DNA from 2 places in the Sphingomonas sp. 77B genome. Region 2 is predicted to be linked to the other one. Evidence: riboswitches for the same ligand, from Rfam matches in the RefSeq annotation. Region 2 holds a riboswitch; the other holds the start of a gene.
The links. A riboswitch is a leader RNA that binds a small molecule or an ion and turns the genes downstream of it on or off. The one in region 2 is predicted to bind cobalamin.
Positions count from the first base shown of each region.

Region 1: linked by a shared signal. The riboswitch ahead of AC1GI4_RS11390 (TonB-dependent receptor) and the one ahead of AC1GI4_RS14795 (DUF1636 domain-containing protein) in region 2 are both predicted to bind cobalamin.

Region 1 covers NZ_JBWMBY010000001.1:2,399,296-2,414,794, forward strand. Annotated here, with positions in the region: gene AC1GI4_RS11335 (DUF4142 domain-containing protein) at 1-299, opposite strand, end outside; gene AC1GI4_RS11340 (DUF3597 family protein) at 459-881, shown strand; gene AC1GI4_RS11345 (hypothetical protein) at 932-1,117, opposite strand; gene AC1GI4_RS11350 (hypothetical protein) at 1,680-2,000, shown strand; gene AC1GI4_RS11355 (CsbD family protein) at 2,038-2,415, shown strand; gene AC1GI4_RS11360 (PAS domain S-box protein) at 2,448-3,935, shown strand; gene AC1GI4_RS11365 (hypothetical protein) at 3,932-4,114, shown strand; gene AC1GI4_RS11370 (hypothetical protein) at 4,117-4,998, shown strand; gene AC1GI4_RS11375 (entericidin A/B family lipoprotein) at 5,058-5,204, shown strand; gene AC1GI4_RS11380 (IS110 family transposase) at 5,465-6,391, shown strand; gene AC1GI4_RS11385 (hypothetical protein) at 6,395-6,721, opposite strand; cobalamin riboswitch at 6,810-7,030, shown strand; gene AC1GI4_RS11390 (TonB-dependent receptor) at 7,244-9,373, shown strand; gene AC1GI4_RS11395 (PepSY domain-containing protein) at 9,309-10,787, shown strand; gene AC1GI4_RS11400 (glutathione S-transferase family protein) at 10,841-11,512, shown strand; gene AC1GI4_RS11405 (tRNA-binding protein) at 11,499-11,858, shown strand; gene AC1GI4_RS11410 (alpha/beta hydrolase) at 12,079-13,011, shown strand; gene pepN (aminopeptidase N) at 13,147-15,499, opposite strand, start outside.
Region 2 covers NZ_JBWMBY010000001.1:3,143,758-3,159,256, forward strand. Annotated here, with positions in the region: gene AC1GI4_RS14740 (cobyrinic acid a,c-diamide synthase CobB) at 1-959, shown strand, start outside; gene cobA (uroporphyrinogen-III C-methyltransferase) at 968-1,690, shown strand; gene cobF (precorrin-6A synthase (deacetylating)) at 1,687-2,451, shown strand; gene cobO (cob(I)yrinic acid a,c-diamide adenosyltransferase) at 2,832-3,431, opposite strand; gene cobU (bifunctional adenosylcobinamide kinase/adenosylcobinamide-phosphate guanylyltransferase) at 3,431-3,955, opposite strand; gene AC1GI4_RS14765 (threonine-phosphate decarboxylase) at 3,983-4,972, shown strand; gene cbiB (adenosylcobinamide-phosphate synthase CbiB) at 4,965-5,903, shown strand; gene AC1GI4_RS14775 (cobyric acid synthase) at 5,891-7,345, shown strand; gene cobS (adenosylcobinamide-GDP ribazoletransferase) at 7,330-8,046, opposite strand; gene AC1GI4_RS14785 (histidine phosphatase family protein) at 8,043-8,600, opposite strand; gene cobT (nicotinate-nucleotide--dimethylbenzimidazole phosphoribosyltransferase) at 8,597-9,607, opposite strand; gene AC1GI4_RS14795 (DUF1636 domain-containing protein) at 9,604-10,011, opposite strand; cobalamin riboswitch at 10,103-10,286, opposite strand; gene fumC (class II fumarate hydratase) at 10,390-11,790, shown strand; gene AC1GI4_RS14805 (trimeric intracellular cation channel family protein) at 11,893-12,531, opposite strand; gene AC1GI4_RS14810 (glycine zipper 2TM domain-containing protein) at 12,668-12,976, shown strand; partial or broken gene AC1GI4_RS14815 (glycine zipper 2TM domain-containing protein) at 13,153-13,715, shown strand; gene AC1GI4_RS14820 (hypothetical protein) at 13,773-13,994, opposite strand; gene AC1GI4_RS14825 (hypothetical protein) at 14,264-14,998, shown strand; gene crcB (fluoride efflux transporter CrcB) at 15,061-15,435, shown strand; gene AC1GI4_RS14835 (RluA family pseudouridine synthase) at 15,432-15,499, shown strand, end outside.

The DNA of each region.
Region 1 (15,499 bases), 740 kb from region 2:
GAGCCGCTATGCGCGTCGATCATCTTGCGGGCAAAGGACTTCACCGAAGCCGAGGCTCCGTTGGTCAGCGCGAGCTTCGAGGTCTCGATCTCGAAGGCATCGCTGGCCGCGGCCGTGTTGACGAAGCTCTGTGCGGCGCTCACGGCTGGCGTCTGCGTGGCATTGGGCATGGACGCATCGGTCTGATTGAACGTGTCGGCGCTGTTCGTCGCGACGGCCGAGGAACTATCCTGCTTCTGGCCGCATCCGGCCAGCGCGAGAAGCGCCGTGGTGGCGATGAGGGTCGAACGGATGGTCATGGCAAACCCCTGATAAGACGATACAGATAGGGTCTAAGCGCCTGTCGCGCCGTGACGTTCCCATGGACAGTGGCGCGGACGTTTCGGGAGCCACGGATCGGCCACGCGCTTGCGTCGTTGAAGCGGGCATCGCCATCCGATCAGCGAAGGAACCACCCGATGAGCATTTTCGGCAATATCCTGAACAAGATATTCCACCATGGCAGCAAGGACCAGGACGCCCCCGCTCCGTCTGCCGCACCCGCCCCGGCACCGTCGGCGCCCTCGGCGCCGGTTGCCACGCCTACGCCCGTTCCCGCCGCTGCGCCCGCGCCTGCGCCGCAGAATGTCGATGTCGGGGCGGTACTGTCGGAGATGGCGTCGATGAAGGGCGGCGGGGGCAATTATCAGAGCTCGATCGTCGACCTGCTGAAGCTACTCGACCTGGATTCGAGCCTCTCGGCCCGCAAGGAACTGGCGAACGAACTGGGCGTCCACGCCGCCGAAGACGGTTCCGCCGAGCAGAATATCGCCCTTCACAAGGCGGTGATGGCCAAGCTCGCCGAAAATGGCGGGATCGTGCCCGACAGCTTGCGCAACTGAATCTATACAAAGGGGGCGGTGGTCCGCACGACCGCCGCCCCCTTTTTTTGTCACTCTCGGAATAGCCAAGGCGCCATCGCCTGTGGGTTGCGCCGCCAGGTTTGAAATTCCTGCCCGGTATCCGTCGAGATATAGAAGGCATTCCTGATCCCCGCCGCGATCAGAACGGTCGCATTGGTGCGAGGATCGCTGCGAGGGGCACCGGGGCAAATATCGTTGGTCATACCATAGGTCATGACGATCAGAAGCGGCCGCAATCAGATTGTCTACGATGAGGTTGGCGTGGCTCTGGTTCGACCAGGCCGTCTCATCATCCCCAGACCGACCTTCACACCTTGGCATCGGGGGCGGTGACACGGAAACGGGCATAACCTTTGGGAAGGGGCCTGCGGATAGGACTGGCCCGGCTGGTTGAGTGCGGAGGGTGGGGATCCTCGACCACCGTCGCTTGGTAGGTCTGGGGCCCTGCGATGGGCGCGATCGTCATCGATCATCCTCCCGCGTCGCCCGCTGGTTCATATCGACCATGTCGGGGGTAGGATGGTGCCGGTTGCGGAAGGGCAAGACAAGCTGACGCGCTGAATTGCCTAGTAAATCCAGTGCTTTGTTGCCGCAATCCTTTGGCAGGCAATGGCCTGCGATGATCGACGACGGCGTCGATGAGAATGACTGACCAGCCAATTTTGGTAGAAGACTACCAACCATTGCCGCAAAAATACCAGGAACGGCTTAACCTATCATAAGTTGTACCCGGCCAGATCGGTCGTATTTCGCGGCCGGTCGCATGGGAGCAACCGGGTGACCAGGATCCTCGCAAGCATCGGCATCGCGCTCGTCGCGGTGGCCTGCACGCCGCCTTCGACGCGGATCGCCACCGGCCTGGAGCGTTATGGCCTCGACAGCCAGCGTTCGACCTGTGTCGGCCAGCGGCTGGAGCGCAACCTATCGCTGGGTCAGCTGCAGCAGCTGGGCAATGCCGCCGCAGCCTATCGCCGCGACGATCCCAATCCCGGCCAGCTGACCGTGGGCGATCTGATCCGCGTTGCGGGCGAGATCAAGGACCCGAAGATCGCGCTGGAGGTCGGCAAGGCCGCCGCCGGTTGCAACGTCGTCCTCTGACGCCCCCCGCCCCCCCAATTTCATTCGGAGACGAACGATGAACAAGCATGAACTTCACGGCAATGCGCGCCATTTCGGTGGCAAGGTCGAAAAGGCGATCGGTGATGCGGTCGATAGCCGCGACTGGAAGGTGGCGGGCGTCACCGATCAGGTCGCGGGCAGCGCCGAGCATCTGTTCGGCCGTGCCCAGTCGGTCGCGGGCGACGTCGCGGATGCGACTCCCAGCCTGATCGAGGAAGCACGTGAGCGGATCGGCGACGCCGCCGATCGTTCGGTCGCCGCCGCGCGTCGCGGGTCGGAAAAGGCCGTGGACGCGGTGCGCGCCAACAACGGCAATAACGGCGTGGTCTGGGCCGTCGTTGCGGCGCTGGGCGGCTATGCGCTCGCCGCGCTGATCCACGGGCGCCGGGACTAAGGACGGGCGCCTTGGCCCCCTCGCTCGCCACCATGCGGGACACCGTCGACCTCCGGCACCTGCGACAGATCGTCGCGGGGCTGGACGAGGGGGTGATCCTGGTCGATCCCGACCAGAGCCTGCTCTGGGCGAACGACGCCGCGCTGACGATGCACGGGGTCGAACGCCTGGAGCAGCTGGGCCGGACGGTGGACGAGTATCGCGGGCGTTTCCGCTTGCGCTACCGCAACAACCACCGGCTCGAGGCCGACGACTATCCGGTCGAGCGGGTCGCGGCGGGCGAGTCCTTTTCCGAGGTCGTGGTCGAGGTCACGGTCGAGGGCGAGGCGCAGCCGCGCTGGGTGCATCAGGTGCGCAGCCTGGTGCTCAACGACCGGGACGAGGGCGAGCCGACCTGCGTCGTCCTGATCCTTCAGGACGTCACCGCGCGCTATGAGGCGGAGGATCGGTTCGAACAGTCGTTCAACGCCAACCCCGCACCGGCGATCATCTGTCGCCTGGCCGATCTGCGCTTCGTCAAGGTCAACCAGGGCTTTGTCGAAATGACCGGCTATGCCCGCGACCAGATATTGTGCCGCACCGTCTATGACATCGACGTGCTGCGCGGGGCCGAGCGGCTGGAGCTGGCGAAGGAGCGGCTGGCCGAGGGGCGGACCATTCCGCAGATGGAGGCGGAACTGGCGCTGCCGGGCGGCGGGACCAAGCTGGTCATCGTCGCAGGCCAGCCGATCGACATGGGCGACCAGCCCTGCATGTTGTTCACCTTCGCCGATCTGGAGCCGCGCCGGAAGGCCGAGTCGGCGCTGCGCCATAGCGAGGAGCGCTTCACCCGCACCTTCCAGATGGCGCCGGTGCCGATGGCGATCGGCGCGCGCGATGGGCATGTGCTGTGCGAGGTCAATGCCAGCTTCGCCGAGCTGACGGGCTATGGCACGACCGAGATCATCGGGCGCTCGCTCGCCGATGTCGGCCTCTGGGCGAACGATGCCGCCCGGGCCGAGATCGAGGCGGCGATCGACGAGGGACGCGACCTGCGCGGCGTCGAGGCGCGGATCGTCGCCAAGGATGGCGGGCGCAGCGACTGCCTGGTGTCGACCGAGCTTATCACGCTGGGCGACGACACCTGCGTGCTGTGGGCGTTTCAGGACATTACCCGCCGCAAGGCGACCGAGCTGGAGCTGGTCGAGGCGATTGACGCGGTGATGAAGGATACCAGCTGGTTCAGCCGGTCGATCATGGACAAGCTGGCCCGGCTGCGCGCGCCGCAGGACGAGCCAGACGGCGTCGGGCTGGACGACCTGACCGCGCGGGAGCGTGAGGTGCTGGGCCTGATCTGTCGCGGGCTGGACGACAAGAGCATCGCCCGCGCGCTGGGCGTATCGGGTAATACGGTGCGCAACCATGTCGCGCGCATCTACGCCAAGATCGGCGTGAACCGGCGCACCGCCGCCGCCGCCTGGGCGCATGCGCGCGGCTTCGATGGCGAGGGTCCGCTGGGCCGCCGGGAGGTTCCCGCATGACCGACAAGAGTTTCAGGAATCCGGACGATCGCGTGCGTCATGCCAAGGGTGCGGCACGCGAGACGATCGGGAAGCTGATCGGCGACGATGTCGAGATCAGCAAGGGGCGCAAGGAACAGGCGGCAGCGACGCGTGCCGAACAGGCCGGTCCTGCCCAAGAATCGAAAGAACAGGAGTGAATATGGCTACGCATGTAACGCCCGGCTATGTCCCGGCGGAGGAGAACGCGATCCTGCGCGCAGGGCGCCGGATCTCGTGGGGGGCGATCTTCGCCGGTGTGGTGATCGCGGTCGCGGTCCAGCTGGTGATGGGGATCCTGGGCACCGGCATCGGCCTGTCGATGGTCGATCCGGTCCAGGGGTCGACGCCGGGCGCGGCGGGCTTCGGCATCGGGGCTGGCCTCTACTGGCTCATCACCACGGTCGTCGCGCTGGGCGCGGGCGGCTATGCCGCGGCGCGCATGTCGGGCGTGACCGAGAAGTTCGACGCGCTGGTCCACGGCCTGGTCGTGTGGGGCGTCACGCTGATCCTGACCCTGTATTTGCTGACCTCGGCGGTCGGCGGGATCATCGGTGGAGCGTTCCGTACCGTGGGTGCGGTGGCGGGTGCCGCCGGTTCGACCGTCGGGGCCGCTGCGCCGAAGGTCGCGCAGGTCGCCGGTGTCGATGAAACCGACGTCCAGAACGAGGCCGCCAAGTATCTGACCGAAACGCCTGCCGATCCGGCGCAGATGACCCCGGAACAGGCGCAAAAGGAAATCGCCAAGCAGCTGCCCGCCATGGCGCGTGGCGGTGCAGACGGCGTCCGGGCCGAGCAGCGCGTCGTCGACATCGTCGCGGCCCAGCGCAAGATCAGCCGTGACCAGGCCCAGGCGCAGGTGAACCAGGCCAAGGCCGAATTCGTCCAGACCAAGAACGAAGCGGTCGCCAAGGCCAAGCAGGCGGCCGACGCCGCTGCCGGGGCCGGTGCCAAGACCTCGTTCATCCTGGTGCTCGCGCTGCTGATCGGCGCCGGTGCCTCCGCCTTTGGCGCAACGGCGGCCAGCCGCCGTCGTCTGCGCTGAGTACCCGCGGCGGGCCGGCGTATCGGGCCCGCCGCACCCCCTTTTTCGAGGAGATCGTCATGACCAAGAAGATCGCTCTGGGTGCTACCCTGTTCGCCGTGCTGACGCTGTCGGCCTGCAACACCGTGAACGGCGCGGGCCGCGACCTGCGCTCGGCCGGGTCCGCAATTTCGGACGCTTCGGGCCAGGACAAGTCGAAGAAGTAAAGCCTGAATCTTCCTCCCCTGTAAGGGGAGGGGGACCATCCGCAGGATGGTGGAGGGGGCGTGCCGCCGGGTACGTCCCCTTATCGCATTCCCCCCCCATGTCTGATGCGACGGTGGTATGAAGATGTTGCGGAAGGGAGCCCGTCCCCCCCGAGGGTCTGGAGCCCGATAGGGAGCAAGGGTCCCTTCCGCGTTGGTCACAACCCTGAACAGTTGCTTGGGACTGCTGATCCCGCACGACATGGACAGGAGCCTATACCATGCCACAAGCCGTTATCGGCTGCGACCTTTCGCGTGCCGTCATCGACATCTGCGAGCTGCCATCGGGCCGGATCGGGCGGATCGCCAATACACCGGATGCCATCGCCGTCTGGCTCGACACGCTCGACCACGACATCCGCCTTGTCTTCGAGGCGACCAGTGGTTGCGACGGTGACCTGATCGCCGCGCTGGCGACACGCGGCCATCCCTTCTCGCGCGTCAATCCGCGTCAGGCCCGCGAGTTCGCCAGAGCCACCGGCACGCTGGCCAAGACTGACCGCGTCGATGCCCGCGTGCTCGCGCAGATGGGCGCAGCGCTGAACCTGCCCGCTACCATCCCGCTCAGCCCTGCCCGTTCACGCCTGGCCGATTTCCTGCGTCGCCGCAGACAGTTGGTCGACATGCGCAAAGCCGAAAAGCTGCATCGCCACAGCGCAGGCCAACCCGAAATCGCACAAGCCATCGAAGCCATGATCGACCTGCTCAGCCAGCAGATCGCCCAGCTCGACCGCCAGATCGCAGGCTTCATCGCCCAGGATCGGGCCCTGTCCGAACAGGCCCAGCTGCTGACGGCTGTTCCCGGCATCGGGCCCACCGTCCTGGCAACCCTGCTCGGTGAACTTCCCGAACTCGGCACGCTGTGCCGTCGAAAGATCGCCTCGCTCGCCGGCCTCGCTCCCCACGCCCGCGAAAGTGGCACATGGCGCGGCGCCAGGCGCATTTGGGGCGGGCGGCGCAAGGTCCGCGAAGCCCTCTACATCGCCGCCCTCAATGCCTCACGGCGCATCCCCGTCCTCACCGCTATGCGCGACAGGATGCGAGCCAAAGGCAAGGCGCCAAAGACCATCCTTATCGCCGTCGCACGCCAACTCCTCGTCATCCTCAACGCCATGATCCGAAAGCGACAGCCTATCGCTCTCTCATGAGCATCACAGTTGCCCCCCGCTTCGCGGCGGTCCCCCTCCCCGTGCCGGGGAGGATTTTGGTTTATCCGGCGCTTCATCCGCCTCGACAAGTTCGACCACCTCGAACTGGTACCCGACCCAACCCCGCTGTCGCACCGCCTCCGCCATGGCGGCATCGTTCGCCATCGCCCCCTTGCGCGATTTGGCGTGGCCCCAAAAGACTTCGGTCTTGCCGCCGCCCAGATCGGCGACGATCCGCCAATAATGGGTGAAGGGCTGCGATGTGGGGCCGATCGTCTTTACATAGCCATCGGGCATCGTCGCGATCAGATAGCGGTTCCTGCGTGCCATGCCGTTGCCATAGCGCAAGCCTGCCGCGACCTCATCCCGCTTGACGCAACCTCCTGCCACCGCCTAGCGATACGGGGCCGGAATGATCCGGCAGAATGATCGCGCCGGTTCCCCCGACAAGGGGGATTAAAAGGGAACACGGTGAGGGGGGCAGCCCCCGAATCCGCGGCTGTCCCTGCAACTGTAAGCGGTGAGCGGAAATGCACGGGTCGGCCATCGGGACGATCCAGCCACTGGGGCAACCTGGGAAGGCGCATCCATCCGCGACGACCCGTGAGCCAGGAGACCTGCCGGCGTCAGGTCGCTCATGCCCGGTCCAGGGGATGGTCGAGGCTAGGTCTTTTCCGACGAGCGACGCCATGAGTGGCGGAGGCAGGGTTGGGCCATGTCGAATGCGGGAAATAGCGTGCCGCACGCATGGCACCCGGCTGCCCGGAATCGGGCGGCAAGGCCTCGGCTTGTTTGCGACAAGACGCTATAGGCAATAAAATGATATATCATAACAGATTCGGACAGGTTCCTTTGGTCCTGTTGGGTGGCGCGGCGCTTCTGCTGGGGGCGACGGATGCCGGGGCGCAAAGGGTTGAGGAACAGGGGGGTGATCCCACCGTGGTGGTGGTCGGTGCGCGCGAGAAACCGGCGCTCGACACGGTCAATACGACCGGCAGTCGCCTCGGCCTGACCCCGCTGGAGACGCCCGCCAGCATCACCTCACTGGACGGGGATATGATCCGTGCGCGCGGCGACCTGTCGATCGTCGAGGCGGAGACGCGCGCACCCGGCCTGTCGAGCGTCGCCGATCCCGGCAATGGCGGCACCGCACTCGCCGCGCGCGGCTTTTCGGGGCAGGGGTCGGTGCTGCAACTGATCGACGGGGTGCGACTGTTCCCGGCGGCGGGGACGATCACCTTTCCGACCGACCCCTGGATGGTCGAGCGGATCGACATGCTGGGCGGACCTGCCTCGGTGCTTTACGGGCAGGGCGCGCTGGGCGGTGCGGTCAATGTTGTGATGCGCGCGCCCACCGCGCAGACCCATGGCCAGGCCGAGATCGGCTATGGCGGGCAGGACAGTTTCCGCGCCGCCGCCGGGCTGGGCGGGCCGCTGACCCCGACGCTCGGCTACCGCGTGGATGCCAGCTATCGCCGGTCGGACGGCTTTGTCGATCGGGGACATTCGGACAGCGTCGCGCTGTCGGGCACTTTGCGCTGGACGCCGTCGTCGACGCTGGCGGTGACGGTGCGCGGCGATCATGGCGACCAGCGGCCCATGGCCTATTTCGGCACCCCGCTGATCGACGGGCGGCTCGACCTACGGGTACGGGATCGCAACTATAATGTCGGCGATGGGCGGATGCGCTTCCGCGACGACCGTGCTTCGATCCGGGTGGACTGGACGCCGAGCGCTTCGCTCAGCCTGTCCAACATCGCCTATGTGCTGACAAGCGACCGCTTCTGGCGCAATCTGGAGAATTATTGCTGGGTGGGGGCGAGCGGCGCCTGCGCGGATGGTTCGACCGGCACGCCCGGTACGATCCGGCGGAGCAGCAATTATGGCATCCGCCACGACCTGACCCAATGGGGCGATCAGGCCAGCGCCACCTGGCGCACGGGGATCGCGCCGGGCATCGCCAATGCGCTGGTCGTCGGGGTGGACGCCAATCTGATTCGCTTTACGCACGAGAATGATTTCGGATCGGTGGAGCAGGTCGATGCGGTCGATCCCTTCGCCTTCGATCCCGGTCGTTTCCTGGATACGCAGGGAATCGCCCCGCGCTATCGCACCCGCACCACCGCGCTGGCGGTGTTCGCCGAAGACCGGGTGACGCTGGGGCCCAAATGGTCGGTGGTCGGCGGTGTCCGCTATGAAGTGGATACCATCCGCCGCTGGACCGTCGCCACGCCCGATCGCTTCGTGCTGGAAAAGACGTTCCGCAACGCGACGTGGCGCGCGGGGCTGGTCTATCAGCCGGTGGCGACCCTTTCGCTCTATGCGCAATATGCCACCGGCGTCGATCCGCTGGGTACGCTGACCACCGTGTCGACCGGGCAGGTGCAGTTCAGCAATGCCAAAGGCCATCAGGTCGAGGCGGGGGCCAAATGGCTGTTCGCGAACGGCCGCGGTACCGCCACGCTGGCCGCTTACCGCATCGTCAAGACCGGACTGCTAGCCCAGCGTACGCTGGCGAGCCCGGTCGAACAGGTCGGGCAGCGGTCGTCGCAAGGCGTCGAGGCGGCGGTGACGTTCGACCTGCCGCAGGGTTTCGGCATCGACGCCAACGGCACACTGCTGGATGCGCGGTTCGACGATTTCCGCTCGAGCGGCGTGGATTATAGCGGCCGCACCTCGCCGAACGTGCCCGAGACGCTGGCCAATCTCTGGCTGCGCTGGGATGCTTCGGCCAAAGTGCAGCTGCGTGCGGGCTTACGTTATGTCGGACGGCGCTTTTCCGACAATGGCGAGGCGTTCCGCATTCCGGGCTATGCGACGGTCGACACGACCTTGTCCTATGCCCTGACGCCGCGTCTGGCGGTCGATGTCCGCGTCTATAACCTGTTCGACAAGGCCTATGCGGTCACGGCCTATGGTGACCAGCAATGGATATTGGGCCGCCCGCGTGCGCTGGATGTGGCGTTTCGTGCCGGGTTCTGAGCGGCATTGGGGGAAGGCGGGCTTGCGGCTCGCCTTTCTCACCCATCGCTGGGTCGGCATCGTCACCTGCCTGTTGTTCGCCATGTGGTTCGCGAGCGGGCTGGTGATGCTCTACGTGCCCTATCCGTCGCTCAAACCGGCGCAGCGCTGGGCGGGCGCGCAGCCGATCGACTGGGCGCGGGTCGGGCAGCCCCCGGCGGTGCGGGATGCCCGGCGGATCACGCTGGAGATGCGCGACGGAGCGCCGGTCTGGCGGATCGAAAGCCGCGAGGGGGATACCCGCATCCTGTCTGCGGAGGGTGGATCGATCGCCCCGGTCGATGCTGCAATGGCCCTGCGCGTGGCGAACCGCTTTGCCGGGCCGGTTCGCCAAGTCGAGCGGATGGTCGACGATCAGTGGACGGTGGCGGGCGGGTTCGACCGGCATCGTCCCCTGTGGAAGGTCGCGCTGGACGATGCGGCGGGGACCGAACTCTATATCTCCAGCCTGACCGGCCAGCCGGTGCAGCGGACGACGCGCGGCCAGCGTATCTGGAACTGGCTGGGCTCGGTGCCGCACTGGATTTACCCCACCATCCTGCGCCGCGATCGCCAGGCTTGGCGGCAGGCGGTGATGTGGGTGGCGGGGCCATGCATCGCGGTCGCGCTGACCGGCCTGTGGATCGGCATATTGCGGCTCCGCGCTGGACGGCGGCGCTATCGGGGCGGGCGGATGACCCCTTATCGCGGCTGGATGCTCTGGCATCATGTCAGCGGACTGGCGGGTGGCGTGATGCTGACGACCTGGATCGTCAGTGGCTGGCTATCGGTCGATCCGGGGCATGCTTTTGCCGGAGGCGAGGCTCCGGCGACGGTGATGCGGGAGTATGCGGGGAGGGCGGGGGAGCCGCGCGATCTCGACCGGCTGGCCCGGATCACGCCCTATGCCCGCAGCATCGAATGGAGCGGGGACGCCGGGTTCGCGCGGATCGCGGTCGACCGCGCCTCGCCGCACCCGCGCTGGCTGGACCAGGCGACATTGGCCCCCGCCCAGGCGGCTTATCCGCTGCGCGCCGCGATGCTGGTGCCCGGCGGACGACGGGTGGCGCGCGAATGGCTGGCGTGGCCCGACTTCTACTGGACCGATGCGACCCGTCTGCCGCTCTGGCGGATGCGGTTCGACGATGCGGCGGCGACCTGGCTCTATGTCGATCCGATCAGCGGGGAACTGGTCGAGCGGCAGGATGGCACGCGCCGTGCCTATCGCTGGGTCTATACGCTGCTCCACACCTGGGACTGGCCGTGGCTGACCGCGCATTCTTGGGTCTGGACCGGCTGGATGTGGCTCTGGTCGCTGGCCGGGCTGGTCCTGTCGATCAGCGGTTTCGTGCTTGGGCAGCGACGGTTGCGCCGCCCCGTACGCGGGAAGGGGTGAAAACATTGTCGGCGGGGTTGGCGTCGCGCGTCCCGCCCGCTTAAGTGGGCGGCATGTGGCAACTCTACCAATTCCCGCTCTGTCCCTTTTCGCGCAAGGTCCGGCTGCTGCTGGGCGAGAAGGGCGTCGGTTATGAGTTGGTCCGCGAGTCGCCCTGGCAGCGGCGCGACGAGTTCCTCGACATGAACCCCGCCGGGCAGACCCCGGTGATGGTCGACGAGGAGCGCGGCATGCTGCTGGTCGACTCGATGGCGATCAGCGAGTTTTTCGAGGAAACGGTCGAAAAGTCGGCAATGATAAACGGCACCGCCGTCGGCCGCGCCGAGATCCGGCGGCTGGTGACGTGGTTCGACACGCATTTCTATCAGGACGTGACCGGCCCCTTGCTCCACGAACGCATGGTCAAGCGCGTCGCCCGCACCGGCAGCCCCGATGCCAAGGGCCTGCGCGAGGCGATGAAGGCCGCCGTCGGCCATCTCGACTATACCGATTATCTGCTCGACCATCGTAACTGGCTGGGCGGGGCGACGATGAGTCTCGCCGACCTTGCGGCGGCGGCGCAGATTTCGGTCGCCGATTATCTGGGCGGTATCGACTGGAAGGGGCATGAACAGACCGCGCGCTGGTATCGCGGGCTGAAGAGCCGCCCATCGTTCCGCCCGCTGCTGTCCGAGCGGATGGAGATGGTCACGCCGCCGTCGCATTACGACAATGTCGACTTCTGATGCGCCCGCCGCGCAGATCGGGATCGCGGATTTCCTGGCGGTCGACATCCGCGTCGGCACGGTCATCGCCGCCGAACCCTTTCCCGAGGCGCGTAAGCCCGCGATCAAGCTGACCATCGATTTCGGGGAAGCGATTGGGGTGAAGCGCTCCTCGGCGCAGATCACGCGGCATTACACGCCCGAGACTCTGGTCGGGCGGCAGGTGGCGGCGGTCATCAATTTCCCGCCGCGCCAGATCGGGCCGATGATGTCGGAGGTGCTGACCCTGGGCTTTCCCGATGCCGACGGGGACGTGGTGCTGGTCGCGCCGGATTTGGCGGTGCCCAATGGGGGGCGGTTGTTCTGAGGGATTCGGGGTGAGGGATTCCCTTGGCCTTCGACTTCGCTCAGGCTGAACGGGGTTTTGTATCCGGCCCCGACCCCCAATCTCCGTTCAGGCTGAGCGAAGTCGAAGCCCACGCCCCGCCGTCCTGTTAGCCTTAACATTACCCCTTGCACCCCACGCCGCGAAGCGTACCATCCCCGTCCGACCGTAGGGACATAACCCACGGAGGACAGGAGGGGATATGAAGTCCAAACGCTGGGCCGGCCATGCGCTGGCCGCTTTGCTAACGCTCTCGGTGGCGGCACCCGCGATGGCGCAGGCCGACAGGATGGCGCCGATCGCCACACCCGCACAGCCGACCGCCATTCCGCTGAACACAGGGCCGCTGCCCGGCGCGAAGAACAAGGAAAGCTGGCACAGCCAGTATAACAGTGTCTTCGCGCGCAACGTGACCGAAGCGACGCTCACTCCCTTCCTGCCCGACCCCGCCAAGGCGACGGGCGCCGCCGTCATCGTCGCACCCGGCGGTGGTTTCCGTACGCTGTCGATGCAGAATGAGGGCTGGGACGTGGCCAGGGCGCTGGCCGATCGCGGCATCGCCGCCTTCGTCCTGAAGTACCGGCTGAACCAGACGCCCGCCGATATGGGGGATTTCGAAAAGTCGATGGCGGCGATGTTCTCCAGCGTGGCCCGCCCCGCCGCGCGGCCGAACCCGGAGGAAGCGCTGAAGGGCCTCGCGCCGCAAATCGCCGATTCCCGCGCCGCCTTCGCGCTGGTCCGCCAGCGGGCGGGCGAGTGGAAGGTCGATCCCAACCGCATCGGCATGGTCGGCTTTTCGGCGGGCGCGATGCTGACTGTCGCGACGGTGCTCGACGGTCAGGCCAAGCCCGCCTTTATCGGCGACATCTATGGCCCGCTCCAGCCGATGACGGTGCCCGCCGACGCGCCGCCGATGTTCGCCGCGATCGCCGCCGACGATCCGCTGTTCGCGGGCAAAGGCTTCGGGCTGATCGACCAGTGGATGGCGGCGAAGAAGCCGGTCGAGTTCCACCTTTACGGCCAGGGCGGCCACGGCTTCGGCATGTATCCGAAGAAGACGACCAGCACCGGCTGGTTCGACGCCTTTTATCGCTGGATCGTGATGGAAGGGTTTTTGCAGCCGAAGGCGCAGTAACATTCCTCCCCTGTAAGGGGAGGTGGCAGGCCGAAGGCCTGACGGAGGGGTGTCCCGGCCAGCGAGAATGCCCCTCCACCACCCGGCTCCGCCGGGCGGTCCCCCTCCCCAAGCAGAGCTTGGGGAGGAATGGCTTTAATCCAGGCTCTTCGAAGCCTGTTCGAACAGATCCTTGGACAGGCCCGGCGTCTCGACGATCCGCACCAGCTCGGCGCGCATCAGGGCGGAACGCTTGGCGTCGAACCGGCGCCAGCGGCCGAGCGGCGGCAGCAGCTTGGCGGCGGTCTGCGGGTTGAGCCGGTCGAGTGCGATCAGCTGGTCGGCCAGGAAGCGATAGCCCGAGCCGTCGGCGGCGTTGAACGCGCGCTGGTTCACCCCGAACGCCCCCAGCACCGCCCGTGCCCGATTGGGATTGGCCAGCGTGAAGTCGGGATGCCGGACCAGCTGCTCGACCACCGTGCCGGTATCGGCGCGCGACGACAGCGCCTGGGTCTGGAACCACTTGTCGAGCACCAGCCCGTTATCCGCATAACGCGCATGGAAATGCGCCAGCGCCTCTTCCCGTTCGGGGGCGTCGGAATGGACCAGCGTGGTCAGCGCCGCCTGCCGGTCGGTCATGTTGTCCGCCGCCTCGAACTGCGCAAAGGCCAGCGCGGCGGCGTCTTCCGCACCGCTGGCCGCGATATAGCCGAGCGCGACGTTGCGCAGGCGGCGGCGGCCCTTGGCCTCGGGCGAATAAACGTAAGAGCCCTGCGCCAGCTCGGCATAGAGCCGCCGCCATGTCGGCAGCAACGCCTGCCCCAGCTGCGTGCGCAGTTCCTCACGCGCGGCATGGATCGCGTCCGGGTCGACGGTGGCGAGCTGGTCGCCGATGAAATTCTCCGACGGCAGCAGCACGGCTTCGGCCAGGAAGGCCAGTTCCAGCCCCTCGGCCTCCAGCGTGCGGGTGACGGCATCGATCACCGCCTGCCCCTTCACCGCGCCATGGATCGTGCCCGCGACCAGCGTGTCGAGCATCAGCTGCTGCATCGCCTCGTACCGGGCGAAGGGATCGTCGTCATGCGCCGACAGGAAGGCGAGGTCCTCCGCCGTCCGGTCGCTCTCGATCACGATGGGCGCCGAAAAGCCGCGATTGATCGACAGGACGGGGCGCTCGGTGATCGCCTCGAAGGTCACGGTTTCGGCCACCTGGTCGAGCAGGATCAGCTTCTCATCGGTCAGCGGGCGGCCCGTCTCCGCGCCGAACAGCCTGATCTTGAGCGGCAGGACCATGGGCTGCTTGACGGTCTGCCCCGGCGTGGCGGGGACATGCTGGGCCAGGCGCAACTCGGCGCGACCACCGCCGGGTTCCTGGGACAGCCCGGCCGAGACGCGCGGCGTGCCCGCCTGGGAATACCAGAGGCGGAATTGCGACAGGTCGACGCCGCCCGCCTCCTCCATGCAGGCGACGAAATCCTCGCAGGTCGCGGCCGTGCCGTCGAAGCGGTCGAAATACAGGTCGGTCGCGGCGCGGAACTTCACCGGCCCCAGCATGGTCGCCATCATGCGGATCAACTCGGCGCCCTTGTTGTAGATGGTCGCGGTGTAGAAGTTGCTGATCTCGATATAGCTTTCCGGGCGCACCGGATGCGCGAGCGGCCCCGAATCCTCCGGGAACTGGCTGGCGCGCAGGCCCCGTACATCCTCGATCCGCTTGACCGCGGCCGATCCCTGGTCGGCGGAGAAGCACTGGTCGCGATAGACGGTGAAGCCTTCCTTCAGCGACAGCTGGAACCAGTCGCGGCAGGTGATCCGGTTGCCCGACCAGTTGTGGAAGTATTCATGCGCGACGACGGCGGCGATCGCGTCATAATCATAATCGGTCGCGGTGTCGGGGTCGGCCAGGATGTAGCGGCTGTTGAAGATGTTCAGCCCCTTATTCTCCATCGCGCCGAAGTTGAAATCGTCGACCGCTACGATATTGAACACATCCAGATCATATTCGCGGCCATAGACCCGCTCGTCCCACGCCATGGAGAGCTTGAGCGCATGGAGCGCATGGTCGGTCTTGGCGATGTCGGCGGCGCGCACCCAGATGCCGAGTTGCACCTCGCGCCCGCTCATCGTGGTGAAGGTCCCTGCATTGACCGCCAGATCGCCCGCGACCAGCGCGAACAGATAGGACGGCTTGGGGAAGGGGTCGTGCCACTCGGCCCAATGCGTGCCGTCGTCATTCTCGCCCTTAGCCACCGGATCGCCATTGGCGAGCAGCACGGGGTAACGCGCCTTGTCCGCCGTCATCCGCACCCGGTAGACGCTCAGCACATCGGGCCGGTCGGGGAACCAGGTGATGCGGCGAAATCCTTCCGCCTCGCATTGGGTGCACAGATTCCCGCCCGAGGCATAGAGGCCCATAAGCTGGGTGTTGCTCTCCGGCGCGATCGACACCTCGGTCTCGACGACATGGGAATCGCCGGTCAGCGGCACGACCAGCTGCTCGCCCTCGATC
Region 2 (15,499 bases):
TGATCCTGGTCATCGACGTGTCGGGACAGGCGCAGTCGGCGGCGGCGACGGCGCTGGGGTTTGCACGCTACGACCCGGAATTGCGGGTGGCGGGGGTGATCCTGAACCGCGTGGCGAGCCCGCGTCATGAGCGGCTGGCAAAGCTGGGTTTTGAGGAGATCGGCCTGCCGGTCTTCGGCGCGCTGCCCCGTCGCGGCGATCTGGTCCTGCCCGAGCGGCATCTGGGGCTGGTGCAGGCGGTCGAGCATCCCGAACTCGACCGGCTGATCGGCGATTATGCCGCGTTCCTCGCGGCGCATGTCGATCTGGAGGCGGTGCGCGCGGCGGCCTATGCAAAGCCCGCCATGCCCATGTCCGGCACGCTTCCGCCAGCACCCGCCCAGCGGATCGCGCTGGCACAGGATGCGGCCTTTTCCTTCGTCTATCCGCACATGCTGGAGGGCTGGCGCGCAGGGGGGGCGGAGATTTTGCCCTTCTCGCCGCTCGCCGACGAAGCCCCCGACGCCTCGGCCGATCTGGTGTGGCTGCCCGGCGGCTATCCCGAGCTTCACGCCGGGCGGCTGGCGGCGGCGGAGACGTTCCGCGCCGGGCTCGCCGCCCATGCCGCGACCAAGCCGATCCATGGCGAGTGCGGCGGCTATATGGCGCTGGGTGAGGCGCTGATCGATGCGGAAGGCGTCAGTCACCGGATGGCCGGGCTGCTCGGCCTCGTCACCAGCTATGCCAGGCGGAAAATGCACCTCGGCTATCGCCGCGCGATCCTGCTCGGCGAGGTGGCGGGGATGCCCGAAGGCGCGGTGCTGGGCGGGCATGAGTTCCATTACTCGACCGTGCTCGAACAACCCGACGAAGCGCTCGCCCATGTCGTCGATGCGCAAGGCGAGGCGGTGCCGGAGACCGGGTCGCGGCGAGGGGCCGTGACCGGCACATTCTTCCATCTGGTGGCGCGCTGGTGGTGAGCGGGGTGGTGAGCGGGTTCGTGTCCCTTGTCGGCGCGGGGCCGGGCGATCCGGAACTGCTGACGCTGAAGGCGGTGCGCTGTCTGGGCGCGGCCGATGTCGTGCTGTTCGACGACCTCGCCGCCGGGGCGATGCTGAGCCATTGTCGCCCCGACGCCGAACTGATCGCGGTCGGCAAGCGCGCGGGCCGCGCGTCGCCCAAACAGGGCGAGATCGACCGGCTGCTGGTCGATCATGCGCTCGGCGGCAAGCGGGTCGTCCGATTGAAGTCGGGCGATCCGGGCGTCTTCGGGCGGCTGGAGGAAGAGATCGTCGCGCTGAAGGCGGCGGGCATCCCGTTCGAGATCGTCCCCGGCGTCAGCGCGGCGAGCGCGGCGGCGGCGGCGGCGGGCATCCCGCTGACCCGGCGCAACGAAGCGCGGCGGGTGCAGTTCGTGACGGGCCATGACGTCACCGGCGCGCTGCCCGCCGACCGCAATATGGCGGCGCTGGCCGATGCATCCGCGACGACGGTGGTGTTCATGCCCAAGCGGACCTTTTCCGCACTGGCCGAGGCGCTGATCGCGCACGGCCTGTCGCCCGAGACGCCAGCGCTGATGGCCGAGCATGTCGGCTGCCCCGACCAGCGCCTGACCCGCGCGAGCGTGGGTGAACTCGCCGCTCGACTGGCCGAGGGCGTGTCCGACAAGGCCGCGCTGATCCTCTACGGCCCGCTGATGGAGGATATGTGATCCATCTCGACCTGATCGGCATTGGTACAGGCAATCCCGACCACCTGACCCGCGCGGCGGAGACGGCGATGCGGAGCGCCGACCTGATCCTGCTGCCACGCAAGGAAGACAAGGCGGAATTGATCGACCTGCGTCGCGACATCTGCGCACAGGTGCTGGCGGGAACGAGCGTGCGGGTGGTCGAATTCGACCTGCCAGTGCGGGCGAGTGAAGGGGCCTATCTCGATACGGTCGAGCATTGGCACGATGCGATTGCCGAACGCTGGGCGGCGGAGATCGCCGCGCATCTGCCGGGTGGTGGGCGCGTGGCGTTGCTCGTCTGGGGCGATCCGTCGCTGTATGACAGTACGATCCGGATCGCGCGGCGCTTGGCCTCGGTCGAGCGGGTGACGGTGGTGCCGGGGATCACCAGCCTTCAGGCGCTGTGTGCGGCCCATGCCATTCCGTTCAACGCGGTCGGGGCGCCGGTTTTGGTGACGACCGGGCGGCGTCTGCGCGAGGGCGGCTGGCCCGAGGGGGCGGACAGCGTCGCGGTGATGCTCGATGGCGGATGCGCGTTCACGACGCTGGACCAGCCGGATGCGATGATCTGGTGGGGGGCCTATCTGGGCATGGACTACCAGGCGATCGAGGCCGGGCGGCTGGCGGATGTGGCCGAGCGGATTGTCGCGCGCCGGGCGGAACTGCGTCGGGTCCACGGGTGGATCATGGACGTGTATCTGTTGCGGCGGGGTGGGGATCTGGTGGGGGAGGGGGCGTGATAAAGTCCGTCACTCCGCCACGCGCCGCCCCCCTCCCGCAGGCGGGAGGAGATGGGGGAGGGTTTTGCCTCAAGCCGAGTCACCAGCGGCTTAACCCCCACCCCAAACCCCTCCCCCCTGCCGGGAGGAGGGGCTTAGCGCGTATCGCTCAGGCACAGGGCACTCCCCTCCCGCAGGCGGGAGGGGCTGGGGGAGGGCTTTGCCTCGAGCCGCATCGCCCGCGGCTTAACCCCCACCCCAAACCCCTCCCCCCTGCCGGGATGAGGGGCTTAGCGCGTATCGCTCAGGCACAGGGCACTCCCCTCCCGCAGGCGGGAGGGGATGGGGGAGGGCAACGCCACAAGCTCAACCGCTTGAGGCCTTGTCATTACACTGACGATTTAAAACTCGATGCCCTTTTGCGCCTTCACGCCCTGTTCGCGGAAGGGGTGCTTCACCTGCGTCATGTCGGTCACCAGATCCGCTGCTTCGATCAGCGCATCGGGCGCGTTGCGGCCGGTGATGACGACATGGGTCATCGCGCCCTTGGTCGCCAGCACCTCCAGCACCTCGTCGACCGGCAGATAGTCATAGCGCAAAACGATGTTCAATTCGTCCGCGACGATCAGGTCGTAGGACGGATCGGCGATCATTCGCTTGACCTCCTCCCACGCGCCCCGCGCGGTGGCGATGTCGCGGCTGCGGTCCTGGGTGTTCCAGGTGAAGCCCTCGCCCATCGCGTGAAAATCGACCTCGGGAAAGCGCGCCAGCACCGCCGCTTCGCCGGTGGTCATCGCGCCCTTCACGAACTGGACCATGCCGACGCGCATGCCGTGGCCGACCGCGCGGATCACCATGCCGAGCGCGGCGGTCGTCTTGCCCTTGCCCTTGCCGGTATGGACGATGACCAGGCCCTTTTCGGCGTCGCGCGCGGCGACCTTGCTGTCCTGCGCGGCCTTTTTCTTGGCCATGCGCTCGGCATGTTCGGCGTCGGTTCGCATCATTTCTCTCCTGAAAGCCGCAAAGGCAGGCCCGCCACCACCAGATCGGTCGCGTCGCACACCCGCGCCAGCCGCTGGTTGAGCGTCCCTTGCGCATCGCGGAAGCGGCGCGCGAGCGCATTGTCGGGCACGATGCCGAAGCCGACCTCGTTGCTGACCATCACCACCGGGCCGGGCGCATGTGCGACCGCCGCGACCAGTGCATCGCCCGCCGCCGCCAGATCGGCCTCCGCCAGCAACAGGTTGGTCAGCCAAAGCGTCAGGCAATCGACCAGCAGCACCCGGTCGGCGCGGCTATGCTCGGCGACGGCTTCCGGCAGGGCCATGGGCGCTTCGACCGTCATCCAGCGTTCGTCGCGATCGGCCTGGTGCCGGGCGATGCGGTCGCGCATCTCGTCGTCCCAGGCCTGCGCGGTCGCGATGAAGCAGCCGGTGGGCGTCATCGCTTCGGCCAGCGCCTGCGCATGGCGGCTCTTGCCCGACCGGGCACCGCCGAGGACGAGGATGGTACGGAGCTTCGACATGCCGCTGCGCATTGCGGGAGCGGGCCGATGACGCAAGCCCAAATGGCGGCCCTGACCCATCATGGCGGCCGGATCGACGCAGCCAAGGCATTGTTCCCGAACGCCCCCATGCCTTGGCTGGACCTGTCGACGGGGATCAATCCGGTGCCCTGGACTCCGCCCGAAGGGCTGGAGGTCGACGCCGCCCCCCTGCCGGATCGAACTGCGCTGGCCCGATTGGAGTCGCTGGCGGCCGCGTATTTCGGCGTCGCGGCGGAACGGGTCGCGGCCGTGCCGGGCAGCGAGATGGCGCTGCGCCTGTTGCCGCTGCTGGGCGCCCCGCAGCCGATCGTTGCGGTTCGCCCGAGCTATGGCACGCATGGCGCGGTCGCGTCCCAGCGGGTCGACCATGACGCGCTGGACGATTGGGCGGGGCAGGCGGGAAGCCTGTTGATCGCCAATCCCAACAATCCCGATGGCGTCCATCGTACGCCCGAGCAACTGACCCGGCTGGCGGCGGGGCAAGCACGGGCGGGTGGCTGGCTGGTCCTGGACGAAGCCTTTGCCGATGCGATGCCGGGAAACGGGTTCGATGGCGGTGAACGGGTCGTGGTGCTGCGATCGTTCGGCAAGTTCTTCGGGCTGGCCGGGGTGCGGCTGGGCTTCGTCATAGCCGCGCCCGAGGTCTTGGCAGGTCTTCGCGATCTGCTGGGCGACTGGCCGGTGTCGGCGCATGCGATCGCCTGGGGCAGCGCGGCCTATGCCGATCGCGCCTGGATCGCGGCGACCCGGATCGCCTTGGTCGAACGGGCGGCAGCGCTGGACGCGGTGCTCGCCCGGCATGGCCTGACCGCCCGCGGGGCCTGTCCGCTGTTCCGCATGGTCGACACGCCGGAGGCGGGCGTCATCTTCCAGCGATTGGCGGCGGCGGGCATATTGGTCCGCCCCTTCGCCGACGCGCCGGAGCGGTTGCGTTTCGGCGTGCCCGCTGCGGCGGCGGAGCTCGAACGATTGGATGAGGCGTTGCGACATGGCTGACCCGGTGGCTCTGGTCGCACTGGCGCTCGATGCGACGATCGGCTGGCCCGACCGGCTCTACGCGCGTGTCGGCCATCCGGTGGGGGCCTTCGCGCGGTTCCTGAATCTGGCCGAGCGGCTCGGCAATTCGCCCACGCGGCCCGAGGGCGTGCGGCGGGGCCTGGGTGTCCTGACCATGGTCGTGCTGATCGCGCTGACCGGCGGGGTGGCGTGGTGGCTCGACCGGGAATCGCATATTTTGTTCGGCCGTTGGGGCTGGATCGCCAGCGCGGTTCTCGCCTGGCCGGCGCTGGCGCAGCGGAGCCTGTACGTTCATGTCCGGCCCGTGGCCGATGCCCTGCTGCGTGGCGATTTGCCCGCCGCCCGCGTGCTGGTCGCGCGGGTCGTGGGACGCGATACCCAGCGGCTGGATCAGGCGGGCGTCTCGCGCGCGGCGATCGAGACGCTGGCGGAGAGTTTCTGCGACGGCATCGTGGCCCCCCTGTTCTGGCTGCTGCTGCTCGGGCTGCCGGGGGTGTGGATGTACAAGGCGATCAACACCGCCGACAGCATCATCGGGCACAAGGAGCCGCGCTGGCGGGCGTTCGGCTGGGCGGCGGCGCGGATCGACGACGGGGCGAACTGGATCCCTGCGCGGATCGCCGGGGCGCTGGTCTGCATCGCGGGCGCAGGCGGCTGGGCGGTGATGAAGCGCGATGCGCGCGCCCATGCCTCGCCCAATGCGGGCTGGCCCGAGGCGGCGATGGCGGGGGCGCTGGGCGTCGCACTCGCCGGGCCGGTCGCCTATGACGGGGTGACCCAGATCAAGCCGTGGATCGGCCGCGAAGGACGCGCCGCTTCACCCAAAGACATCGTCACGAGTTTGCAAATCTATGCCCGCGCCTGCCTGTTGCTCTGGGTGATCGCGGGGAGTGTCGCATGGCTGGCGTGATGATCCAGGGCACCGGCTCGGACGTGGGCAAGTCGGTGCTGGTCGCGGGCCTGTGCCGGGCCTTTGCCAATCGCGGGCTGCGCGTCCGCCCCTTCAAGCCGCAGAATATGAGCAACAACGCCGCCGCGACGCCCGATGGTGGTGAGATCGGGCGGGCGCAGGCGACGCAGGCGCTGGCGGCGCGGGTGCCCCCGCATGTCGACATGAACCCGGTGCTGTTGAAGCCGCAGGGCGACCGCACCTCGCAACTGATCGTGCGCGGACAGGTGCGCGGAATGCTGCCTGCGTCGAAGTGGCGCGAAGGGCGCATCGGGCTGCTGCCGGAGGTGGTCGACTGCTATCGCCGTTTGGAGGCGGAGTGCGACCTCGTCATCGTCGAGGGCGCGGGCTCGCCCGCCGAGGTCAATCTGCGCAGCGGCGACATCGCCAATATGGGCTTTGCCCGCGCGGCGAACGTGCCGGTGGTGCTGGCGGGCGATATCGACCGGGGCGGGGTGATCGCCTCGCTGGTCGGCACGAAGGCGGTGATCGACCCGGCCGATGCCGCGATGATCCGCGGCTTTCTGGTCAACAAGTTTCGCGGCGACCCCGCGCTGTTCGCGGATGGCATGGGCGTGATCGCCGAGCATACCGGCTGGCATTCGCTTGGCCTGATTCCCTGGCTGGCGGACGCGACACGGCTGCCCAGCGAGGATGCGGTGGTGCTGGAGCGAAGCCGCGCCGGTGCCGGGGGGCGGATCGTGCTCGCCTGTCCGATCACGCCGCGCATCGCCAATTTCGACGATCTCGATCCGCTGCGCCTGGAGCCGCAGGTGGATCTGGTCATGGTCCGCCCCGGCGAGCCGATCCCCGATGCCGCGATGATCGTCCTTGCGGGATCGAAGGCGACCATCGCCGACCTGGCCTTCATCCGTGCGCAGGGCTGGGACATCGACATCGCCGCGCATGTCCGGCGCGGGCGGCCGGTGCTGGGCCTGTGCGGAGGCTACCAGATGCTGGGGCGTACGGTTGCGGACCCGGACGGGATCGAGGGGCCGGCGGGGACGGTCGCGGGGCTGGGCCTGTTGGACGTCGATACCGTGCTGACCGGCGAAAAGACGGTGCGGCCGGTGACCGGCGAGGCGCTTGGCGCGTCCTTCTCGGGCTATGAGATTCATCTCGGGCGGACGAGCGGGCCGGATACTGCGCGGCCGGTAGGTCATCTGGCGGACGGCCGTGCCGAGGGGGCGATACGTGCCGACGGGCTGGTCGCGGGCAGCTATGTCCACGGCCTGCTGGGCGAGGCGGGGCAGCGCGCGGCGTGGCTGGCGCGGATCGGCGTGGCGGGGCAGGGGCCGGATCACCGCGCCGATGTCGACGCCGCGCTCGATGCGATTGCCGCCGTGCTGGAGGCGCATGTCGATTGCGATGCGCTGCTGCGGATCGCTCAGGGCAAGGCATAGCGGACGGCGGCGAGCAGGAGCACGGTTTCGGTCAGTTCGATCCCGGCGCCATGCACATCGCCGGTCACCCCGCCCAGCTTGCGCCGGAACCAGAGCGACAGCGTCAGGATGATGAAAGGCGCGGCCGCCAGCGGCGGATAGAACAGGCCAAGCACAAGCGCGACCAGCATCCATCCGATCATGTCGACCGGCCGTATCGCCTTTGCGACCATCGCGCCCAGCCCGCCGGGGCGTAAGGGCGGCAACAGGCGCGCCCAGACCAGCGGCCCGACCCGCGCCGCCGCCGGAATCAGCGCGAGCATCGGCCCTGCACTAACAGGCAAGGCATGGAGCACCACCAGCTTGGCGATCAGCTGCATCGCCAGCGCGACCACGCCGAAGCTGCCGATATGCGGATCGGCCATCACCGCCAACAACCGCGACCGATCGCCATGCGCCGCGCCCAGTCCATCGGACAGGTCCGCCAGCCCGTCGAGATGCAGCGCCCCCGTCGCCCAGACCCAGGCGATCAGCGCCGCCAGCGCGCCCGTCCATGGATCGACGTGCGCGCCAAGCCAGCCTGCACCCGCGACGATCACGCCGACCACAAGGCCCGCCACCGGGTAGAGCCGGATCGCCCGCGCGAAATCCACCTCGTCCGCTTCGACGCGCGGCATGGGGAGGCGGGTCAGGAAACCCAGCGCGACGATCAGCGTCTTCATGCCGTGACCAGCCCCGTCACCTGCGCGTTGCGTGGTTCGCCGTCCCATACGTCCAACGTGACCAGCACGGCATAGGGCAGCGCGAACGACCAGCAGGCGCGTAGGTCGAACCCGCACAGGACATGCAATGCTGCCCGCATCGTGCCGCCATGGGTGACGATCAGGGTCGGCTCGGGCGACAGATCGACGATGGCGGCACGGACCCGCGCGACCAGATCGGACCAGCGCTCACCACCCGGCGGTGGGGCAGCGTCGGGGTCGTTCCAGAATTGGCGCAGCGCCTCCGGATCGATGTCGCTCGCGGCCAGCCCGTCCCAGTCGCCGAAATCCAGCTCCCGCCAGCGCGGATCGACCTCCGTCGGGCCGATCGCTTCGGCACAGGCGCGCGCGCGCGACAGGTCGGAGGCGATGCGGCGGGTGACGTCCAGGCCGCTCGCCCGCGCGACGCAGGCCGCGACTCCCGCGGTCGTGGCCGGACTGTCGGTTCGCCCCAGCATCCGCCCCGTCAGCGCGGGTTCGCCGTGACGGAGCAGATGAAGGCGAAAGCCGGTCATTCGCCCGCGATGCCCGCCTCTGCAAAGGTCGCCATGCCGTCATGGGCGGCGACCGCAGAGCGGATGACCTGGACCGCCACCGCCGCGCCGCTCGCCTCGCCCAGCCGCATGTTCAGCGACAGGATCGGCTCCAGCCCTAGCCGCGCGAGCAGCAGGACATGGCCCGGTTCGGCCGAGCAATGGCCCGACAGGCAATGCGCACTGATCGCCGGATTGGCATGGGCCAGCGGTGCGACGGCGGCGGTGCCGATAAAGCCGTCGAGCACGACCGGAATCCGCCGGTGCCGTGCGGCCAGCACCGCGCCAGCCATGGCGGCAATCTCGCGCCCGCCCAGGCGGCGCAGAATTTCGAACGCGCTGGTCAGATGCTCACGGTGGAGCGCCAGCCCCTCGGCCACCACCGTCGCCTTGCGCTGGACACCTTCGGGATCGACCCCGGTGCCGGGTCCGACCCAGAGCGGAGGCGCCCCGCCGAAACTGGCGGCGGCGAGCGCGGCGGCGGCGGTGCTGTTGCCGATGCCCATCTCCCCCAGCACCAGCAGGTCGGCATCGCCCACCGCCTCGGCCCCGGCGGACAGCGCGCTCAGGCACTCCTCCTCGGTCATCGCGGGCGCGGCGGTGAAGTCGGCGGTCGGCCGGTCGAGGTCGAGCGGCACCACGACCAGCTCCAGCCCCGCCGCTGCGGACAGTGCGTTGATCGCCGCCCCCCCGGCGGCGAAATTGGCGACCATCTGGACGGTCACTTCCGCCGGAAAGGCGCTGACGCCGCGCGCGGTGACGCCGTGATTGCCCGCGAAGATGACTGCGCGCCCCCGCTCGATCCGGGGCCGCTCGACGCCCTGCCATCCGGCGAGGAAGACGGCGATGTCCTCCAGGCGACCGAGCGAACCCGGCGGCTTGGTCAACTGCCCTTGCCGCGCGGTCGCGGCGGCGCGGGCCTGGTCATCCGCCCGGGGCAGGGTGGCGAGCGCGGTCTCGAACGCCGCGACATTGGGGAAGGCGTTCATTCGACGACATATCCTTCGGGGGGCGTGCGGGTCAGGAAATGGCCTTTCACCCCTTGCGGCCACTGTTTGTAGGGCACCTGGCCCCAGTCGCTGTCGGCATAGGCGCGGGCATAGTCCAATATGGCGCGTGCGGCATCGTCATCGGGGGTGAACTTGCCCATCACATAGCCGACCTTACCGGGACAGCGCAGGTGGACGGTGCAAAAGGATTGGCAGGCGAAGAGGCAGGGCATCTCCTCGACGGCGACATCGGCATAGGCCGGGTCGGACGCCCGCACCCGGCGCAGCGCCTCGACCAGCAGCGCGCCGCCGCGCTGGCCCTGTTCGTTCTCGCGCGCGTCGTCGGACAGGCGGCAGGTGTTGCAGGCGACCACGGCGGGGCCGTTCGCGGCGGGCTTCAGCATGACAGGAACTCGGACATCGGGACGTTTCTCCAAAGGCGCTGTCGCCGCGCGAGGGGAAAGCCCCGTTTCGTCCGGCACACCCTGTCCGGTCGAAGGACGACCGCGACGGGCAGGTCTCCTGGCTCGCGGGTCGGGGCCGATCCGCCGCCTTCTCAGGGATTAGCCCAATGGCGTCGTGGCGGGCGGCTCGCCGCTTACAGTTGCAGGGGCAGCCGGGGTATCGCACCCCATTCCCTTTTCACCTCTTGCGAGGAACCTGTCGCAAGGGCGGCGATAGGCGGGTGAGGGCGGGGTGGCAAGCGTTGTGCCTTGTTGCGTCACGGTCGTGACGACTATGTCATCGCGGAACCCCTTACCCCATCGGTGAGTCCCTGTCGCATGACCCAGAACGCCACCACCCGCACCGAAACCGACTCGATCGGCCCGATCGAGGTCCCCGTCCATGCCTATTGGGGCGCGCAGACCGAGCGCAGCCTGGAGAATTTCCCGTTCGGCACGCGCGAGCAGATGCCGATCGGCATCGTCCATGCGTTGGCCATCGTGAAGAAGGCGGCGGCGCGGATCAATCGCGGCCATGGCCTGGCAGCGGAGAAGGCCGATGCGATCGAAGCGGCGGCGCAGGAGGTGATCGACGGGCGGCATGACGACCAGTTCCCGCTGGTCATCTGGCAGACCGGCTCCGGCACCCAGTCCAATATGAACGCCAACGAGGTGATTGCGGGCCGCGCCAACGAGATGCTGACGGGTACGCGCGGCGGCAAATCGCCGGTCCACCCCAATGACGACGTCAATCGCGGCCAGTCGTCGAATGACACCTTCCCCACTGCGCTCCATGTCGCCGCCGCGCTGGCGGTGACGAAGCAACTGTTTCCCGCGCTCGACCGGCTCCACGCCGCGCTGGAGGCTAAGGCGAAGGAATGGGATTCGATCGTCAAGATCGGCCGGACCCATTTGCAGGACGCGACCCCGCTGACCCTGGGGCAGGAATTTTCGGGCTATGTCCAGCAACTCGCCAATGCTCGCGACCGGATCGAGGGGACGCTTCACCGCAATATCCTGCCGCTGGCGCAAGGGGGGACGGCGGTCGGCACCGGGCTGAACGCGCCGAACGGCTTTGCCGAGGCGATCGCGGCCGAGATCGCCGAGGCGACCGGCCTCGACTTCGTGACCGCGCCCAACAAATTCGAGGCGCTGGCGAGCAATGACGGGCTGGTCGACCTGCACGGCACGTTGAACGTGCTGGCGGTTGCGCTGACCAAGATCGCCAACGACATCCGGCTGCTGGGTTCCGGCCCGCGCTCTGGGCTGGGCGAGCTGGAGCTGCCCGCCAACGAACCGGGCAGCTCGATCATGCCGGGCAAGGTCAATCCGACCCAGTGCGAGATGCTGACCATGGTCGCCGCGCAGGTGATCGGCAACAATGCCGCTGTGACGGTCGGCGGCTTGCAGGGGCATCTGGAGCTGAACGTCTTCAAGCCGCTGATCGGGGCGAACGTGCTGCGCTCGATCCATCTGCTGGCGGTGGGCATGGAGAGCTTCGCGACCCGCACCGTCGAGGGGATGACGGTCAATCGCGACCGGATCACCGAGCTGCTCGACCGCTCGCTGATGCTGGTGACCGCGCTGGCGCCCGAGATCGGTTATGACAATGCCGCCAAGATCGCCAAGCACGCGCATCAAAAGGGACAGACGTTGAAGGAAGCCGGGCTGGAACTGGGGCTGGTCGACGAGGCGACCTTCGACCGGGTGGTGCGGCCGGAGTTGATGTTGGGACGGTGAGGGCTTCCCTTGGGCTTCGATTTCGCTCAGCCTGAACGGATGAAGGGTTTATCCCCCAAACCCCGTTCAGCCTGAGCGAAGTCGAAGGCCACGCCCCAACGCCTACCCCCGATCCCACCCCTTCGCCGGATAGGCGGGCAGTGCGATCCGATACCGGATCGCGGCCCCACGCAGCACGAACCCGGCCAGCGCCGCGATCGGCCCCGCGCCGGGCACCCCCAGCTGCATCAAGATCACATAGCTGGTCGAGGACAGCGCCGCCGCCGTCACGTACAGCTCCGGCCGCATCAGGATCGAGGGCTCGCCTGCGATCACGTCGCGGATGATGCCGCCGACACAGGCCGACACGACGCCCAGCATCGCCGCCGCCACCGGCGGAATGCCATAGCCGGTGGCCTTGGCCGCGCCGTACACGGCATAGGCCGCCAGCCCTACCGCGTCGAACCAGTCGAGCGCGCTGCCCCGCCACCAGCGCTCGGGCGTCGCCCAGACCGCGATCGCCGCGATCAGGCAGACGATCGGCACCCTGGCGTCATGCACCCAGAAGACCGGCGCATCGATCAGCAGGTCGCGCAACGTCCCTCCGCCGACCCCGGTGATGAGCGCGAAGAAGACCAAAGTCACCATCGTCTGGCGATGCTTGGCCGCGACAAGTGCACCCGACACCGCGAATACGGCCAGTCCGGCCAGGTCGAGCCAGGGCATCACGGCGGGCAGCATGGCGGTCGGTTGGGGCAGCATCGCCAGCGACCCTAGAGCGGCCATCCGCAGGGGGGAAGGGCGGCGCGTTGATGAACGTGACGTTATCTGCCGTTCATGCAACGGACGTTAGAAGTGGGACGTTACGGCGTCAGATCAATTCGAAAGGAAGTTTGTGATGCGGAAATTGATGCTTGCCCTGGGTTGCACCGCCATGGTCGTCCCCTCGCTGGTCCTGCCCGCGACCGCTGCCGATGCGCAGCGCCGCTACAAGTATCGCGAATGGCGCGATGACCGTGGTCGCGTCCGCTGCCGCAAGCCGGACGGCACGACGGGTCTGGTCGTCGGTGGCGTCGCGGGCGCGCTGCTGGGCCGCACCATCGATACGCGCGGCGATCGCACGCTGGGCACGCTGGGCGGTGCCGCCGTCGGCGCGCTCGCCGGTCGCGAGATCGAGCGGGGCACGAGCAATCGCCGCTGCCGCTGAGACCGGCTCTCCCCGACATGCGGGAAGCAGGGGCGTCACCTCCGGGTGGCGCCCCTTTTGTTTGGAAAAACAAGCAGATCATGATGTCTCGATAGTGAACGGCAAGTAGTTTTCGGTTCACGCAACAATCAGCGTGAAGGCGGGTTCATCTTCCCATCATCAACGGGAGTTCGAGTATGCGTATCGCTCTGTTGACGGCCACGATCGCCGCCACCGCCTTTTCCGCCATTCCTGCCGAGGCGCAGCGCAATGGCTATGAAGCCCGCCAGGAATATCGCGAGGACGTCCGCGATGCACGCCGCGACTATAACCGCGAAGTGCGCCGCGCCAACTCGCCGCGAGACATCCGGGAGGCGCGCCGCGAATATCGCGAGGACATTCGCGATGCCCGCAAGGATTATCGCAAGGACATGCGCAATGTCCGTTGGCGCAACTACGACTATAACCGTTTCGAGCCGGGCCAGCGCGGTTACTATCCCGAGCGCTATTATCGCGACGGCCGCTATTACCAGCCGCGCGCGCTCGGCCGCAACGACCGCATCTATCGCGGCATGAACGGCCGTTTCTATTGCCGCCGCAATGACGGCACCACGGGTCTGGTGATCGGCGGTCTGAGGGCGGCGCGCTGGGCAATGTGATCGCAGGCGGCGGTTCGCGTCTGCTCGGCACGGTGATCGGCGCGGGCGGCGGTGCGCTGCTGGGCCAGCAGATCGACCGCGGCCAGGTCCGCTGCCGCTAAGCAGCGTGTAGCGTGAAGGACGGCCCGGCGGGGAAACCCGCCGGGCCGTTTGTCATTTTAGATGAAGCCGCCGCCCAGCATCAGGCGAAGGCCGAAGATCAGGATGAGGATCAGGTTGAGATTGCGCCCCGTATCACGCGACGACAGCGCACCCACCGCCGCACCGACGATCGCGATGGGAATCACGAACCAGTAGCCCCAGGCAAAAAAGGGCAGAAACGGCACGATCCCGAGCAGAAGCGCGACCAAGCCGATGACGATCGAGAACAGGTTCAGCATGGAGGCCAAGATGGCGTGGGCTGATCCTCTCTACAAGCGCACCCGTCCATATCCTGTCATGATCGGGTATCATGGTAAGTTGACCATGCACTTCCCAAAGCACCACCCCGGCGAAGGCTGGGGTCCAGTTGCAGGCCATCGCAGAGACTCACGAGCGCTCACCCAACTGGATCCCGGCCTCCGCCGGGATGATGAGCCGGTTTGCCGTCGATGCCCCGATGCGACGATCGTTAAGGATCACGTCGCATCCGCGTGCTAGAAGGGACCTCATGATGCCGAAGTCGCACTATATCCTGATTCCGCTGGGTTGCCTGCTACTGGCGGCATGCGGTGGCAAGTCCGATGACGATGCGCAGCTCAATGCGCTCGACAGGGAACTAGCGTCGATGAACGACGGCAGCCCGAGCCGCGACCCCCAACTCCGCGAGGCGCTTGCGGGGCAGATCATGGTCGATCCCGGCCTGACCCAGAGTTCCAATGCCAATGCGGTGCGCCCGCCGAACCGGCCCGCCAGCGATCAGCTGCCTCCGATGCCGCCGCCCGCCGATCCGGTCGATGCCCGCACGCTAAAGTCCGCGCCCGTCGCCGCGCGCGACTGCCCCGAATGCCGCGCCTCGGCCGGGGCCTTCACGCTGGCTGCCAAGGCCGGGCAGCAGCCGGGCAATGCGGCCTGCCTGTCGGGCCTGCGCTATTCGGCGACTTGGGCGAACCGGATGCCGCAGGCCTTTGCCCCCTATCCGGGGTCACGCGTCGCGGAAGCGGCGGGCAATGACGCGAATGGCTGTGGCTTCCGCATCGTCAGCCTGCGCACCGCCGCGCCCGCTGCCAAGGTCATCGACTATTACTACACCCGCGCGAGCGGTGCGGGCTACAGCGCCGAGCACAAGCTGGACGGCGCGCAGCATGTCCTGGGCGGTACGCGGGGGCAGGCGGCCTATATGGTCTATGCGACCGCCGGTCCCGGAGGCGGCACCGACATCGATCTGGTGGTCAAGGGCGGCTGATCCAGACCCGCACACGCTTGTCCTTTGCGCGGGTGACGGGGTTGCGCTAAGGGGAGCGGATCATGCCACCGCTTCTTCTCGTGATGCTGGGCGGCGCATTGGGCTCGGGGGCCCGGCATTTGACCGGCCGCTATATGCTCCATGCGTTCGGCCCGAGTTTTCCCTATGGCACGCTGACCGTCAACTGGGTCGGCGGTCTGTTGATGGGATTGCTGGCGGGCGTCCTCGCCCGAACCGGCGCTGCGGAGGGGTGGCGGCTGTTCATCGGCGTCGGGATATTGGGGGGCTTCACCACCTTTTCCTCCTTCTCGCTCGATACCATCACACTGATCGAACGCGGCCAGATCACGGTCGCGCTCGGTTACATCGCCTTGTCGTTGCTGGGTTCGCTGGCCGCGTTGTGGGCCGGACTTTCGCTAACAAGGATCTTCGCATGACGGACTCCGTCCGCCAATTTACCGTCGGCTATGACGATGACGGCATCCGGCTGGACCGCTGGTT